DNA from 2 places in the Fusicatenibacter saccharivorans genome. Region 1 is predicted to be linked to the other one. Evidence: riboswitches for the same ligand, from Rfam matches in the RefSeq annotation. Region 1 holds a riboswitch; the other holds the start of a gene.
The links. Region 1 has a riboswitch for cobalamin ahead of PGS38_RS07005 (sirohydrochlorin cobaltochelatase). Riboswitches for the same ligand answer to the same signal wherever they lie in the genome.

Region 1 (8,073 bases):
ATCCTTCAGCTCTGCACTGTATGGGAAGGACTGCTCTTTGTCGGATGGGTTGATGATGACGAGGACTTTTTCACCCTCAGCCTCACGGACGTATGCCAGCGGATACTGGTTTTTCTCTGCATAAACGAACTCGATGGTTCCGCGGCTTAAGAGTGCTTTGCTGCTCTGGCGGATCTGGATGAGTTTTTTAACTTCGTGGTACAGGGAATCCGGATCGGCCATCTGTGCTTTTGCAGTCGGACGGTCTTTGCCCGGATCCATGGTGATGTAGAGGTCGCTGGCCGGTGCGCTGGAAAATCCTGCGTTGGTGCTGTCATCCCACTGCATCGGAGAACGGGAACCGGTGCGGTTGTATCCGCCCTCAACGGATTTCAGGCCTTCGACGTAGCGCATACCGATTTCATCACCGTAGTAGATGAACGGCGCACCTGGCATGGAAAGAAGGAAAGCGAAAGCAATTTTCAGCTCATCCCCCTGCAGACGGCGTGCCAGACGGTCCATATCATGGTTTCCGGACGGGATGCAGATCAGGCCTTTCTGTGCGGTCTTATTGTAGTTGGTTTTGTAGGTCTCTACAAACTCAGAGATATCTCCTTTTCCGCGTTTGGAGAAGAATGGCTCATCGCAGCGGAACAGATCGTTGTAATGGGACGGTCCAAAGTGAAGCAGGAAGTCCATGTGGAAGCCGCCCTGTAAGGATTTGTCCGGCTCGCCCCACTCGGATACCATGGCTGCATCCGGGAACTCGGCGTCGAGGAATTTCCGTACCTGCTGCCACAGGCGGATGGTTCCTTTGCCTTCCTGATCGTTCTTTACCAGGGAGCCCGCCATATCGACACGGAAGCCGTCGCAGCCCATGTTCAGCCAGAATCTCATGACATCTTCCATCGCTGCCAGCGTTGCCTGCGGTCCCTCATCATCAAAGGACTGCTGCCACGGTTTTTCCGGATCCGGCTGATAAAAGCCGTAGTTCAGGGCCGGCTGGTTGGAGAAGAAGTTGATGGCGCAGGCGCCGTCACGCTCGGAAATGCCGCGCAGGCTTCCCATTCCTTCCGGTGCTTCCCATACGTTATTGGTCCATACGTAGCGGTCTGTAAATTCATTGCGGTCTGCTTTCATGGATTCTTTGAACCATGGATGCTCAACAGATGTATGGCCCGGAACCAGGTCGAGCAGAACGTGCATGTCACGTTTGTGTGCCTCTTCGAAAACTCTCTTCAGATCCTCATTCGTTCCGTAGCGCGGTGCAACGCGGCAGTAATCTGCGACATCGTATCCTGCATCACCAAATGGGGACAGGAAGCACGGGTTGATCCAGATGGCGTTGCAGCCCAGCTCCTTGATGTAGTCTAATTTTTCAATGATACCCTGGAAATCTCCGATTCCGTCGGCGTTGGTGTCGTTGAAGGACTGCGGGTAAATCTCATAAAATACTGCGTTATCTAACCATTTTGACATTTTTTCTTTCCCTCTTTCGCTCTTTCGCTCTTATTTCTGCTGTATTTTCGTCGTTGCAGCAAGTGTTTCTATATGATATATTACTACTGTATCCGCTGAAATACCAGTAATTTCCTATTTCATTCTAATACTATTCTATGATTTTATGCATGCCGCGCTCTGCCATTTCCGGCATTTTACGGACATGCTTTTTGGAGGAGGATTTTATGATGCTTTCTGCTGCGAAAGAAAAACGCCAGCACGGCTCCATGCAGGTTCCCTACAGTTATTATGACTGCCGGATACTCGACTATTTTCCCGGCGTACCGCTGCACTGGCACGGGGAGATGGAGCTGAATTATATCAAACGCGGAACGGGGTATTTTCAGTATGAGGACCGTCTGCTTACGGCGCATACCGGTGATATTTTTCTGATTCAGCCGAACCTCGTACATGCCATTCTGCCCGCCGAGCAGGAGTCGATGTTTTATGATACGATTGTTTTCCACAAGAATATGCTGATCGGCGGGTATGACGACCGCAGCTACACGGAAATTCTGCAGCCGTTTTTCTCCGCCCGGCGCCGCATCCAGGCACCGATTTCACCCGAACATTCCAGTTATGCTGCACTTTCTGCATCCGTCCAGCAGATTTTCCGCTGCATCCTTGAAAACTCTGCTGTCTCCGATCTTCTGCTGAAAAGTGAGCTGCTCCGCTTCTTCTATCTGCTCGCCGCATCGCCGGAACTCTGCACCGATCGTCCCGCCATGCCTGCGGCTGCTGAAAACCTGCGGCCTGTGCTCGCCTATATCCAGGAGCACTTCGCCGACCCGATTACCATAGAGGAACTTGCCAGGCTGTCGCATTTGAGCAAAAGCTATTTTATGAGCTGTTTTAAGCAGACCTTCGGACTCGGGGCCGTTGAATATCTGACACAGTTTCGGATCAAAGCCGCCTGCGAGGCGCTGCGCAGTACGACGCAGAGTGTGTCCGAAATCGCGTACGACAATGGTTTCCGCAACCTTTCCAACTTCAACCGGCAGTTCCGAAGCAAAGTGGGATGTACGCCGCAGATGTATCGGAAGGAATTTCAAAATTCATAAATTCAAAAAGGGATGCATCAAAATATGCATCCCGAAAATCTATCTCTGATCCTATTTTTATTCCGTAATCTCCGGTACCGACGGAACATCTTTATCTTCTTCCCGCCAGCTCCCAGAATGCGACAGCGCTCGCCGCAGCGACGTTCAGTGAATCCACACCGTGTGTCATCGGAATCAGCACGGTTGCATCTGTTTCAGCGATCGTATCACTTGCCAGTCCGTCACCCTCGGTTCCGAGCAGAATGGCGAGCTTTTCATGCGTTTTCAACGACGGATCATCCATCGGAACGGAGTCTTCTTTTAATGCCATCGCAACGGTATAAAATCCAAGTTCCTGCAGTGCAGCAATTCCCTGCTCCGGCCAGTAACTGCCGCCTGGCAGCACGGTCCATGGGACCTGGAAGACATTTCCCATGCTCACGCGGATGGCGCGGCGGTACAGCGGGTTGCTGCAGCCTGATGTGAGAAGCACGGCATCGATGCCAAGCGCGGCGGCAGAACGGAAAATCGCACCGACATTCGTCGGGTTCACGACATTTTCCAGAATCGCCACGCGGCGGGCATTCCGGCAGATTTCCTCCATAGCCGGAAGCGTGCGGCGGTGCATCGCGCAGAGCATGCCGCGCGTGAGGGCAAAGCCTGTGAGCTGTTCCAGCACCTTCGTCTCTGCTGTATAGACCGGCGCGTCCGGGCAGTGCGCAAAGAGTGCTTCGTTTGCGGCAAGCTCTGCGCTTCCGGCAAGGAACGAAACCGGTTCATATCCGACATCCAGCGCACGCTCGATGACACGCGGACTCTCCGCAAGAAAAAGGCCTGGCTGCGGTTCATAATAGTGCAATAACTGCGGTTCTGAAAGACGCGCATACACGTCGAGCTCCGGCGCCGCAAAGTTTTCGATTTTTCTGATCTCTGACATAATATTGATTTCCTTTTGCGTTTTCTCTTTGTTTTCACTATGTTCTATTGTAGCAATCCCGCTCCCGTTTCGCAATCCATTCTTTTTCCCGCCGGTGCCGTTCCCCGCACCATTCGCCAAACCGTGCTTCCAGCACGCATCGAATTTTCTTGTTTATCTGTCTTTTTTAAAAATTTCTCAATTTCCTCTTGCCAAACGCCGCCAGAGACGTTATAATAATCGACGGTTCAAAATTAAAAACTGCAGAAAAGATTGGTATCAGATTGGAAACGGCACAAGTGCATTGCTTGGTTAACGAACAACACATGTGTCTTTTTTGCGCCCATTTTTCAAAATTGCAAAGAAAAGGAGAACAATCGATGCCAAAAACAAAATTTCAAAACGTTGTATTTACCCTCATGATGTCCTTTCTGATGGTCTATGCCATGATCTGCTACAACATTTCCATGAACATCGGCGGAATGACAAATCAGGTCTTTCTGATGGCGTTTCACGAGATGATAATCATGTGGCCGGCCGCTTTTATCCTCGAGTTTTTCCTCGTGGATCATCTGGCTCACAAATTAGCTTTTTGCATGGTAACACCGCAGGATCGTCCGATCGTAATCACGCTGGCAATTTCCATTATGATTATTGCTATTATGTGTCCGATTATGAGTTTTATTGCAACGCTGCTGTTTAAAAATGCCGGAAAGGAATTCGTTGCTGTCTGGCTCCAGACCACGTTTTTAAACTTCCCGGTTGCCTTCTTCTGGCAGCTCATGTACTGCGGACCCTTCATCCGTTTTCTGTTCCGCAAACTGTTTCCGGAAAAATAAGAAAAGATATCCACAAAGGCGAACCGCTTTTCCCCTCTCTTTCCACAATTTCTGTGGACAGACGGTGCAAAATGGTTCGCCTTCTGTGGATATCTTTTGTTTTCTTCCGGGATTACTCCTGCGGTACCGGATTGGATACGCTGACTACATGATCATACCAGGTTCCTTTTTTACCAATGATCGCAACATTGAAATCCTCGTCCAGTTTTTCTACCGGGATATCAAAGCCGTACACTTCATCTGTGGTTCCGTCAGAATACGTTACCTCATCTGTGGTCGGCTCGATCAGCTCTGCGCCGTCTGCCTGTGCTTCTTCTTTTGTTCCCACAAAGACATTGACAATGTTTTTGGATACCAGGCTGACGTGGATGGTCATTTTTCCGTCTTTTACCGTCAGGACACCCTTTCCTTCTTTTGCTTCATTGACATGGAACATATTGCTGTCTGTATTGAAGTCTGCCGTATACGTACCGTCTTCCAGCTCTGATGCGCTGCTTTCTCCTGCAGTCTCCGCTGCCGATGCGCTTTCTGCTGAAACATCTGATGTGGATGTACTGCTCTCTGCCTTAGATGCATCCTGTACAGAAGCGGAAGATGCGTCTGCCGCAGAAGACGCAGATACTGCAGATGCAGAAGATGACGCTGCATCCTTTCCGCCACATGCGCCGAGCATGGATACAGTCAGTGCTGCTCCAAGAAAAAGAACTGCCAATTTTTTTCTCATAATAAAATTCCTCCTTGTATCACCTTGAAGCGGATCTTTTTCATCCGCTCAACTTAAAATCCGACAGCACACTGAGTCTCTTCAGCCGTACTGCCGGATCTTATTTTACTCTATTTTACGTTCGGAATACAACCCCTAATTATTCAGCATCGTCCTGAACGCCGTTGCCGTCCATAGCTGCCTTGGTGTGCTGTACATACAGCTGCTCAACAGCATCAATTCTTCCAAGACCTTCGATCTGAGTGTTGATCTCATCGAATGCACCGGATGCCTCAAACTGGCTCTTCCAGGAATCCTCATCCTCGCCTGCCATATCGTTGTTTGCGTGGTCACCTGCAACAACCATCAGCGGACGAAGAATTACTTTCTTGTATCCGGCTGCTTTTACTGCCTCGATCACATTCTCGCAGGCGGTCTCTTCCGGCTCGCCCTCAACGGTTCCGATGAATACGTTTTTGTATCCAAGAGTATCCATCTGTGTCTGCATCTGGCTGTAAGTTACTTTTGCATTGTGGGAAGTACCATGTCCCATAAATACGAAAGCAGTGCCGTCCTCTGCTGCTGCATCCAGACTGTCATAATTTGCAGATTTTACTGCCTGTGCCGTGATTGCTTCTGCAACGGCCTGTTTGTCCTCGTTGATTACGGTAGCGTCACTTCCAACCTCGCCAAGCAGCGGCTCTGCGATGGTTACGGACTCAAATTTATCTTTATAGCTATCTACTGCTTCTTTCAGCTCGTCGTACTCTGCGCCGTGCATCAGATGAGTCGGCTGAATAATCAGTTTTTTCACGCCATTGCTTACAGCTCTTTCCAGTGCCTGATCTACGTTGTCGATCTTCTCGTCATCGCGGGCCTGTACATGGTTGATGATGATCTGTGCAGTGAAGGCACGTCTTACGGACCAGTCCGGATATGCAGCCTGCAGAGCTTTCTCAACGCCTCCGATATCCTCAGCACGGCTGTCGTTGAAGGAAGTACCAAAGCTTACAACCAGAAGCTCATTCTCGCCGATCTCGTCTCCGTTTAACGGATCATCCTTGGAAGCATCCCCTGTGTCTCTTCCGAAGTAATCCGGATCTGCGTTCTCACCTTCTACGAGTTCTTTCTGTGCGTCTGTCAGGGCATCCCATGCCTCTTTTGCTTCTTTGCACTGCTCGTCGGTGTTATCATTTCTTTCCTGTACATAAATTGCGTCAATCAAAGCTGCCACTTTATCTGCTGCCTCCTGGTCTGCATCTGCGGATACCTCTTCAGATGCAGAAGATGCGCTTACGCTGCTGCTTGCTGCTGTGGTGTCTTCCTCAGATGCGGAAGATGCACTTACGCTGCTTGTTGCTGTGCTGCTTGCGCTGCTGCTGGATGCGTTGCTGCTTCCGCATGCGCCGAGCATAGATGTTACCATAGCTGCTGAAATTAAAGCGACTACAAGTTTCTTTTTCATTTTTGTTTTCCTCCCATTTGCTGGTATCTTTGCAACAACCAATATCGGGGACGTTTTACATTTCAAACTATGAGAAACACGCTCCGCGAGTTTCTCAAGTTATCGCGGCAGTCGCTAAGGTCTCGTGCAAGCACGGACTTTGGCTCGTTGCCCGCGTAAATAGAAAGAAGCCCTTTCGTTTTTCAACGAGGGGCTTCCAGTATTTTCATCACAAAGAAAACCATCTCACCCGCTGTGGGGCAAATGTCCGCTTTCCTGTTTTGTACTGCCAGTTCCTCGTGGCACGAACGTAACGTTCCTGTACTGCGAAAGGCAGGTCTCCCGGCTCATTGCTTCAGGATTTGACTCCAGCGCATCGGTCTCCTTCCCGGTTTCCCAGTGGATCATTCCCCTGCTTGCAAAATACGGTGACGAGTTCGTGCAGGATTCACACCTGCTTCCCTTTTCACCGGACACGCATGTCCGACACCTTACACATCGATATTTAATTGTTTTTTCTTTAACGACTGTTAGTGTAGCACATCGTCTTTTCTCTGTCAAGTGCTGTAAAATCAGGAAATCCGGCCATTTTCCATTTCATATACCACATCCGCGACGTTCATCGTGGACACTCTGTGCGATACGAGCACAATGGTTTTCTCTTCTGCCGATTCTTTCAGGGATTTCAGAATAATTCCTTCATTTAAGGAATCAAGATTCGATGTCGGCTCGTCCAGCAGGATCATGGATGCGTCATGCAGGAATGCCCGCGCGATACCGATCCGCTGTTTTTCTCCGCCGGACAGCGTATCGCCGAGTTCTCCGACTTCGGTGTCGTAGCCGTTTGGCAGTGTCATGATGAAATCATGTATGGACGCCTTCTTCGCCGCCTCCATAATTTCTTCCCGCGTCGCGCCGGGTTTTGCAATAGCGATGTTGTTCGCAATCGAATCGTGGAACAGATGTGTCTCCTGCGTCACATAGCTTTCCATATCGCGCAGATACTTCGTCGGGATTTCGCGGACATCGGCTCCGTCCACGGAAACGCGCCCCGTCTGGACATCCCAGAAGCGCATCAGAAGTTTTAAGATCGTCGATTTTCCGGAACCGCTCGCGCCGTGGATGCCGGTGATTTTTCCCGGTTCCAGTTTCAGCGAATACTGATCCAGAATCGTCTCGTCTTCGTAGGCAAACGTTACATTCTGCGCCTCGGCTCCTGCAAATGCGTGGTCACCGCCGGATGCCGCATCTCCCGGAATTTCTTCCACCAGCGGCGCTTCCTCGAGAAGGGAAAGCACACGCTCGCCGCTTGCCAGCGTCTGATTCAGGTTATTCGACAGGCTGGACAGCGCCACGACCGGGCCGAAGGAACCCATCATCGCGATTGTGCAGGTCAGGACTCCCTCAAATCCGATCCCGCCTTTCGTGTAAAGATAGATCGTCAGTGCCAGCATGCCGAACGATGCCAGAAGAATCACCATGTTGGTGACAGACCGCTGGGAGCCTTCCATGCGGCTTAAGTTTTCCTGCACAGAAGCCAGTTCTTTCGACCGCCCTGACATCTGCTCTTTCCGTTTTTCGCCCTGTCCGTACTGAATCGTCTCGTCGAGGCCACGCAGGGAATCCAGCACGAAGCTGTTCAGCTCGCCAAA
Region 2 (8,073 bases), on a different contig from region 1:
CCATCTTTTGCAGTCAGTTTTACTTTGACTACTTTAAACATTGCTGCACCAGTCTCAGCAGTTGCTTCGTAGATACCGTCTGCAATTTTGTTTGTCTCATCTGCCGGAAGATCTGAGGTCTTTTTCAGACTTGCTGATGCGATGGTGATGGTTCTTGCATACCATTTGTCCCGTTTTTCAGAATGGGATGCAACGGTAAGCGGCTGATCAAGTGCTGCTACCGGGATTTCATACTGCATTCCGGTTTTGGTCTGTCCGTCATCGGTCGTATAATCCGCTGTTCCGATGCCCGCGATCCATGCGCTCTTATCTGCAGCAGCTGCCTCTTCCGGAGTTCCCATATACAGGTAGTCATAAGCAACACCGCTTAAGGTGATCTTAGCTTTCATATCACCGTCTTTTACGGTCAGCTCCACAGCCACTACTTTGAACATCTGAGCACCCGTCTCGGCGGTTCCGCTGTAAATGCCATTTGGAACTTTAGATGGCTCCGGGGTCGGCGTTGCGGTTGGTGCCGGGGTCTCAGTCGGTTCCGGGGTTACGGTCGGTTCCGGGGTTGGTGTAACATCTGGTGTTTTCGTTCCCGGAATCACAAAGTAAAGCTGCTGTTTCGTATACCAGGTTCCGTCTTTCTTTCCAAGAACAATCGGAACGGTTGTGCCGGCTTTGTCAGCATCTACTTCAAACGCAAAGGAAAAACCGTCGTTTGCTTCCTGCATTCCCTGAATAACCGGTGCTTTTGCAAGGTCATCATTATTTCCAAAATACAGTTTATCAAACGATGTGTTGTTTGTTTTCAGGGTAAGAACAAGTTTGTCGCCCTTGTTGATCATGGTTGCCTCAGAGATGAGGAACATTTTGAATGCTTGACCGTTGTCCTTTACAACAGGTGCTTCTACGCTGACTGGTGTCTCGGAAGAATCATCGCCTGGTGTTTCACTCGGGGCCGGGGGCTCGGTCGGTTCCGGGGTTACGGTCGGGATTGCAGCGGTGCTGTGGATCGTAACAGTTTTATCAGCCCATGTTTTTTTCTTGGCTGAGCGAACGGCAACATCCATCTGTTTGTCAAGCTCTTCCACCGGAATTTCAAAACGATATCCGGTCTTTTCTGCACCGGTCTTCGTATCCGTATAGGTTTCGCTTCCTGTCGGAGCAATCCAGCTCTTTTCATCTGCTGCGGCAGCTTCTGCTGCTGTTCCCGTATACAGGTAATCATAGCCGGTTCCACTCAGCAGAATGGATGCTTTCAGTTTTCCATCTTTTACGATGAGTCTGGAAGAAATCACACGGAACATGCTTCCGGTTGCTTCTGCAGAAGTCTCATACTCACCATCTGCCGGTTTTGCTGCTTCCGCTGCTTTTGTTTCTTTCTCCTCGGCTGTATTGGATGCCTCATTTTTGGTTGTTTCTTTTACTTCCGTTTTCGGCTGTTCTGCCGCCGGACTGGTATTCTCTTTTACAGCATCTTTGGTTTCTTCTTTTGCCGGTGTTTCTTTTTCAGCATCCTGGGAAGTCTCATCTGCTGCTTCCGGCTCTTTTTCTGTGGTATCGGCAGTCTCTTCACCGTCTTTTGCAGTGTCCTCTGCAGTATCTTCCGAAGCATCCTCATCTGCAGATGGTGTCTCGGTCTCGTCAGATCCTGCCGGTGTCTGATCCTCTGCAGGCGCAGCCGGTGTTTCCGTCGGCTCTTCTGCCGGAGTCTCTGCAGTGCTTTCACTGCTCTCGGTTTCTGCCGGTGTTGTTTCCGGTTCTGCCGTCTCTGCTGTTTCTTCGCTCTGCAGCGCTTCCTCTGCGGCTGCGCTGCTTTCTGTCTGTGCTGCTTTTTCCTGCGTATCTGCTAATACGCTGGCAGTCGGGCTCATGATCATGGACGCCGACAGCAGCAGTGCCAGAAATTTGCTTGAATTTCCTTTCATAACTTCTCCTTTTCTTCGGATATCCTTCGCGCATCTGCTCCGGATTCCGTCTGACTTTTTCAGGCAGCTGGGCGGTGCCTGTCCCCGTCAATGATGTCTCCCTGCAAGTAATCTTGTTTTTGAGGACACATTTTTTCTGCGAAAAGACAAACAGACATCTGCTTTTTCTGCAAAAGAGTTTCTCCACCGGAGCTCTTTTTCGGACGCATGGCGACAAAAAAGCAGATGTCCGATTTTGCTTCGTACATCTTTCCATGAATATATGCTTTCATCGGAAGCGATTCACTAACCTTTCCAGCAGGTTTCCTGACTCGCAGATCTTCACGGCAGCCGCGCCTTCTCATGCGTTTCGCACAATGGCATTTCTGCAGCTAACACTCCCTGCTTACAGTGACCGGATCGCTCAGGATTTCCACCTGATTCCCTTTTATCTTCGCGGATTCTTTTTCAAATCCGTTCCGCACTGAAAAGTCCCTTATTTCATTCGTTACTGATTATAGCAAAGCCGTTTTGGAAAGTCAAATGAAAGGCCACGGAAAAAGCGCATAAAATCAGCATTTTTTTCATACTTTATGATAACTGTCCGCACCGGAGCCTATTCTATGAAACCAGCTTCTCTGCACCGCCGCATCCTGTTCCCTCTGCTTCTGTGCGGCGGACTTCTTTTCGCCCTGCTGTTCTGGTATTTTTCCCCGTTCTTTTCCCCTGGTGAGAACCGCCGGTTTTCCGCGTATGTGGAGGAACGGTTCCACTCCGAGGTAACCTCTTCTGCCATCACGCTCCACTATACCCTCGCTGATCCGGCTTCCCGCGGAATTGCCCCCGGCACCGCCTCGTTCGGCACGGTTTCCATCCCTGACCGCACCTCATATGATGCCCTGCTGCAGAGTGTGGAAACAACGCTCACATCCTTTCATCGCAACCGCCTCTCCGCGGAAAATCAGATCACGCTCGATCTTCTGCTCTACGAGCTGGACTGCGAGAAAATGCCGGGCAGCACCAGCCTTCTTGCGGAACCGCTCGGTCCGTCGCTCGGGATTCAGGCACAGCTTCCCATTCTGCTCGCAGAGTACCCGTTCCGCACACAGCAGGATATCGCCGACTACCTCCATCTTCTGCAGGATCTCCCGCGCTATTTCTCCGACCTCATCGCACTCGAACAGGAAAAATCCCGGCAGGGCGTGTTTCAGAATGACCTTGCGGTCGATGGCATTATCCGCCAGTGCAGTGCTTTTCTCGCCGACGCGGATACACCGGAAATCCATCTGCTCCACACCGTTTTTCAGAATAAACTGCAGGCGTCTTCACTGTTTTCTGAGGCGGAAAGGAATCTCTGTCTGCAGACGCATGAAAAACTCCTTACCTCCTGTGTTTTTCCCGCCTACCGCTCTCTTTCCGATGCGCTTTCTTCACTCCGCGGCAAAGGAACGCAGAACGCCGGCGGTCTTTCCCGGCAGGAAGGCGGACTTTCCTACTATGCGTATCTTCTCCGCAGCCGCGTCGGTGTTGACGCTTCACCGGAGGAGCTGACCCGCCTTTTAACACAGCAGCTTGCGGACCAGTGTGCCGAAATGCAGATCATTCTCGATCAGAATCCGTCGCTCTCCCTCTCCGAGCAGGCGCTCGTGCTGCCGTTCTCCACGCCGGAGGAAATGCTTGCCGATCTGCAGAATGCCGTTTCTGAAGATTTTCCCGTTCTTTCGGGTATCGCATACGAAGTAAAGACCGTGGATGACTCCCTCAAGGATTTTTTAAGCCCCGCCTTTTATCTCACACCGCCCGCCGATGTCAATTCACCCAACTCCATTTACCTGAATCCCGCGGATGAGATGACCGGCATCGAGCTGTATTCGACGCTTGCCCACGAGGGCTTTCCCGGCCATCTGTACCAGACCGTCTCGTTCTCGCGCTCCGACCCGCTTCTGATCCGCCATCTCTACGCGCCGTCGGGTTATGTAGAAGGATGGGCAACCTACGTTGAATCATATGCCTGCCGCTACGCCGCACGTAATCTCGATGCAAACACGCAGGCGCTCTGCCGTCTCTGGTATCTGAACCGCTCGGTGCATCTTACCCTCTGCTCGCTGCTGGATCTCGGAATCCACAGCCAGGGATGGCTCCTCTCGGATGCGTCAGCCTTTCTGGCGCAGTTCGGCATCACGGATGCGTCGGCCGCTGCCTCTTTATATCAGTATATTCTCGAGACACCGGCGAACTATCTGAAATACTGTGTCGGATCGCTCTCGTTTTCGCAGCTCCTCTCGGAAGTGCAGAAACAGGAAGGTGACTCATTCTCATTGATCGGTTTCCATGAAAAACTGCTCCGTCTCGGGCCTCTGCCGTTTCCACTCGTAGAAAAATATCTGTAAATGGTTCGCCCTGCTGAAAAAAAGATCCCACAGACTTTCTTCTATAAATAATAGAAAGTTCTGTGAGATCTTTTTCATTTTCAAAATTCTTTAACCTAAATTGTAAAGGGATGGATCATCTACCGGCCGATGCTGATCAATAACAGAGGCAGAATCAAACAGATCGCTTGTTCTGTCCTCGCCGCCTCCGTAGAGGTTCTGGTACAGACGGTATCCATCCAGGTTTCTTCGTCCCATACGCAGGTAATTGTCTCTTACCTGAACGAAATACTGGGAGGAATCTACGTTGCAGTAGATGTTGAAGCCCTGACTCTTTAAGTAAGCAAACTTCTCATTGTCCATCGTGTAATCATGCCAGTCGGAAAGATCCTGTCCATGTGCAAAGATGATGATATCGCTTCCGCCGATGAGCGGTGCAACATACGTCAGCCATTTCTCGGTATCCGCCTGGATCGTCTCGATCGGTTTGTCGCCGACACGGATATGGCCCCAGGTATGGCTTGCGAATGTCCAGCCGTCTGCTTTGATCGCATCGGCTACTTTTTTCGCCTCCTCGCACTCTTTATCCCAGTCGAAATCCGGGTGTGCATCAAGCCATGCTACCTGATCATCCGTCAGATCTTCTCTCGTCTTGTAATCACCGTCGGTGCGGTATCCGAGGATTCCATCGTAGCCGGTCAGTGCTACGGTTCCGCGCGCATTGTGGTATACGGCATCCGGATGCGCTTCGATAAACTGATCCATCAGCGGGATGCAGTCGTAAGCACCGGTCACAACAGTTCCGTCATCCTGAATGTATTCGCAGGTCGGTTTTCCGTCGTCGCCGACTACCATTTTGCTGGCAATGCCGCGTCCGTCGTAAGAGTGGTAATAGGAAAGGTCATCCAGAGAAAGAACGAATGCTTTCTTGCCCTCCGGCAGGTAAATGTCCCCTTCCTCGTAATGAACGGTTCCGTCATCATCTACGGTCTTTTTCACGAGATCGTTGATCGAAACCATGACATATCCTCTGTCGTACATCTGCTGGGTGATCGCGTTGAACTCATCCACGGTGGTCATCCACTGGCAGAAGCCTGCGGTCTGTGCGTTGTCCTGATAGAACGCTTTCTGCGGATCGACTACAAGAGAATGATAGAAAATGTGGGTTACTTCGTTGACGTTGACGCGCACACAGGCATCTCTCGTGCTGGTGTACTCTGCTACTTTTGTGATGATATCCGCGTCGGTTGCTGCGCCCTCTACGCTCTGGAGCTTTTCAATGGCTCCATCGTAATCGTATGTCTGCGCAAGTGCATCGGCTTCCGCCATAATCTGTGCTTTCGTTGTCGGCGCTTCAGCACTTCCCGTGCTGTCCGACGATACGGAACCGTCCACCTCTGCTGTTTTCTGATCCTCTTTTTCCTGTGCTTTCTGCTGGATTTTTTCTGTTCCTCCGGCCAAAGCCCAGATTCCAATGCCGAAGATGACAAGCAGAACACATAGAATTCCTGTTTTGATCATCAGCGCACGCTTCCGCTTTCTTCTTCGGAGCTCCTTTTTACTGATGTTTTTTTTCTCACTCATTTTTCCTTCCTCCCAAAACAGCTTTTGCTTTTCTGGCAAATATTACAGTTTTACCGGACTGACAGAAATTCAGCCCGGACTCTGCTCTTTCTATTTTAGCTCAAAATACCGGTTCTGTCGAGTAGGTTTCCGGCAGGTTAAGAGAAATGTAAGAAAACCGGTAACGCTCTTTCTTTTATGCGCGCTGGCCGTGTGCCTCATACATGAGAACGGCGGATGCAATCGCTGCGTTTAACGACTCCACTTTTCCTTCCATCGGAATACGGATCAGGCACTCGGCGGCCTCTGCCATTGCATCAGTCAGGCCGTTTCCCTCATTTCCGATCAGGAATGCCGTTCCTTTTGTGTAATCCTCCTCGCGGTAGGAATGCACGCCATGCAGATGTGCCGCGTACGTACAGATCTTCCGCGCTTTTAAGCCTTTTACAAATCCGACCGCATCGTCGACGATCAGAAACGGCATACGGTAGATCGAGCCCATCGTCGAACGGATCGTTTTCGGATTGAAGATATCCGCGGTACCGCGGCTCATGATGATGCCGGTGACTCCTGCGCCCTCTGCGGTGCGGATGATTGTTCCAACATTTCCAGGGTCCTGCAGATCCTCAAGTACCATCAGAAGCGGTGTCTTTCCGTTGTCCATCACCTCCTCTTCGGTGTAATGCGGCATGCGGATCACACTTAAAACACCCTGCGGCGTCTTCGTGTCGCACATGGACTGGAACACGCGGTCGTCCACTACTTCGTATTCTGTCCCGTCGGACGGCATTTCATGCATTTTGCTGCCGCTCTCAGACACATATACTTTTTTCAGCCATTCCCGCGGCGCTTCCTGGAACATTTTCCAGCCCTCCGCCACGAAAACGTCCTGCTCCCGGCGTTCTTTTGCTTTTTTGTTCAGCGCAATAATGTTTTTTACCTGTGCATTGCTGCTGCTTGTAATCATGAATGGTCCCCTCATTTCCTGTTTTTCATCAATTTGGCAAGTTCTTTGTTTTCGCCGATCAGAATCAGCACTTCCTCTGCGCGGAGCAGCGTCTTCGGATTGACCGTGACACGGATGTCTTCCCCGTCCTTGACGGCGATTACGTTGATACTGTATTTCTTCCGCAGATCCAGCTCCTCGAGGTTATGCCCCGTCCACTCTTCCGGCACGGGAAGCTCTACCATGGAGAACGAATCCGACAGCATGAAGAAGTCCTGGAAGCCACCGGAAATCAGGCTTTTTCCGAGGCGGATGCCCGTCTCACTCTCCGCCATCACGACGCGGTCCGCGCCGACTTTTTTCAAAATATTGGCATGCATCTGGCTCATGCCCTTTGCGATGACGAGCGGCACGCCCGCCTCTTTTGCCTGCAGGGTGGCGAGGATGCTCGACTCCATATTTTCAGCGATGCCGACGATCACGACATCCATGTTGCTGATGCCAAGCGATGCAAAAACACGGCTGTCGGTGATGTCCGCGCGCGCCGCATATGTGACGAGATCGGCGATCTCCTGTACCAGCTCCGGGTCTTTATCGACCGCGAGCACTTCTTTTCCTGCCTGCGCCAGCGTCGTCGCCACGGCGAAGCCGAATTTTCCAAGTCCGATGACTGCGTATTGTTTACTCATGTTTTTTCTCCTCTTTTATCCAATCAGCACCCGCTGTTCCGGGCGCTGGATATCCACATCTTTTCTTCCGCTTCTCCGCCGCAGTGCAATAGCCAGCGTAACCGGTCCAAGACGTCCCATGAACATGACCAGAATTACGATGATTTTTCCCGCCGCCGGAAGGGTCGGCGTAAGCGACCGCGTCAGTCCCACGGTTGCCACAGCGGAAACGATCTCATACAGGCAGTCCAGCAGAGGACTTCCGGTGACAGAGATCAGAAGCACCGTCGCGGTGAATGCCATCGTCAGTGCGAAGAAGAAAATAACGACCGCGGTGCGGATGTTTTCTTCCATGACCTTCCGTCCCCAGACCACGGTGTCGGAATCGCCGCGGATGTAGGATGCGACGACCACGAGCAGAATCGCAACAGTCGTCGTCTTGACACCGCCCGCCGTTCCCATCGGAGAGCCGCCGATGAACATGAGGATCATACTTACCATCGCGGAGCCGTCCGAGAAGTTTGCCTGCGGGATCGTCTCAAAGCCGGCGGTTCGCGTCGTCACGGACTGGAAGAAGGCCGCCATAGCCTTCTGCGCCGGTTTTAAGCTGCCAAGCGAGGATGCGTTGTTCC

Region 2: linked by a shared signal. The riboswitch ahead of PGS38_RS04330 (prolipoprotein diacylglyceryl transferase) and the one ahead of PGS38_RS07005 (sirohydrochlorin cobaltochelatase) in region 1 are both predicted to bind cobalamin.

Annotation. Positions count from the first base shown of each region.
Region 1 covers NZ_JAQEGR010000006.1:33,383-41,455, reverse strand. Annotated here, with positions in the region: gene PGS38_RS07030 (alpha-amylase family glycosyl hydrolase) at 1-1,458, opposite strand, end outside; gene PGS38_RS07025 (AraC family transcriptional regulator) at 1,665-2,540, shown strand; gene PGS38_RS07020 (TrmH family RNA methyltransferase) at 2,632-3,456, opposite strand; gene PGS38_RS07015 (DUF2798 domain-containing protein) at 3,816-4,274, shown strand; gene PGS38_RS07010 (hypothetical protein) at 4,387-4,998, opposite strand; gene PGS38_RS07005 (sirohydrochlorin cobaltochelatase) at 5,138-6,442, opposite strand; cobalamin riboswitch at 6,737-6,930, opposite strand; gene PGS38_RS07000 (amino acid ABC transporter ATP-binding/permease protein) at 6,994-8,073, opposite strand, start outside.
Region 2 covers NZ_JAQEGR010000003.1:179,572-187,644, reverse strand. Annotated here, with positions in the region: gene PGS38_RS04330 (prolipoprotein diacylglyceryl transferase) at 1-1,916, opposite strand, end outside; cobalamin riboswitch at 2,196-2,399, opposite strand; gene PGS38_RS04325 (DUF885 domain-containing protein) at 2,519-4,285, shown strand; gene PGS38_RS04320 (polysaccharide deacetylase) at 4,376-5,848, opposite strand; gene PGS38_RS04315 (TrmH family RNA methyltransferase) at 6,024-6,794, opposite strand; gene PGS38_RS04310 (potassium channel family protein) at 6,806-7,462, opposite strand; gene PGS38_RS04305 (TrkH family potassium uptake protein) at 7,478-8,073, opposite strand, start outside.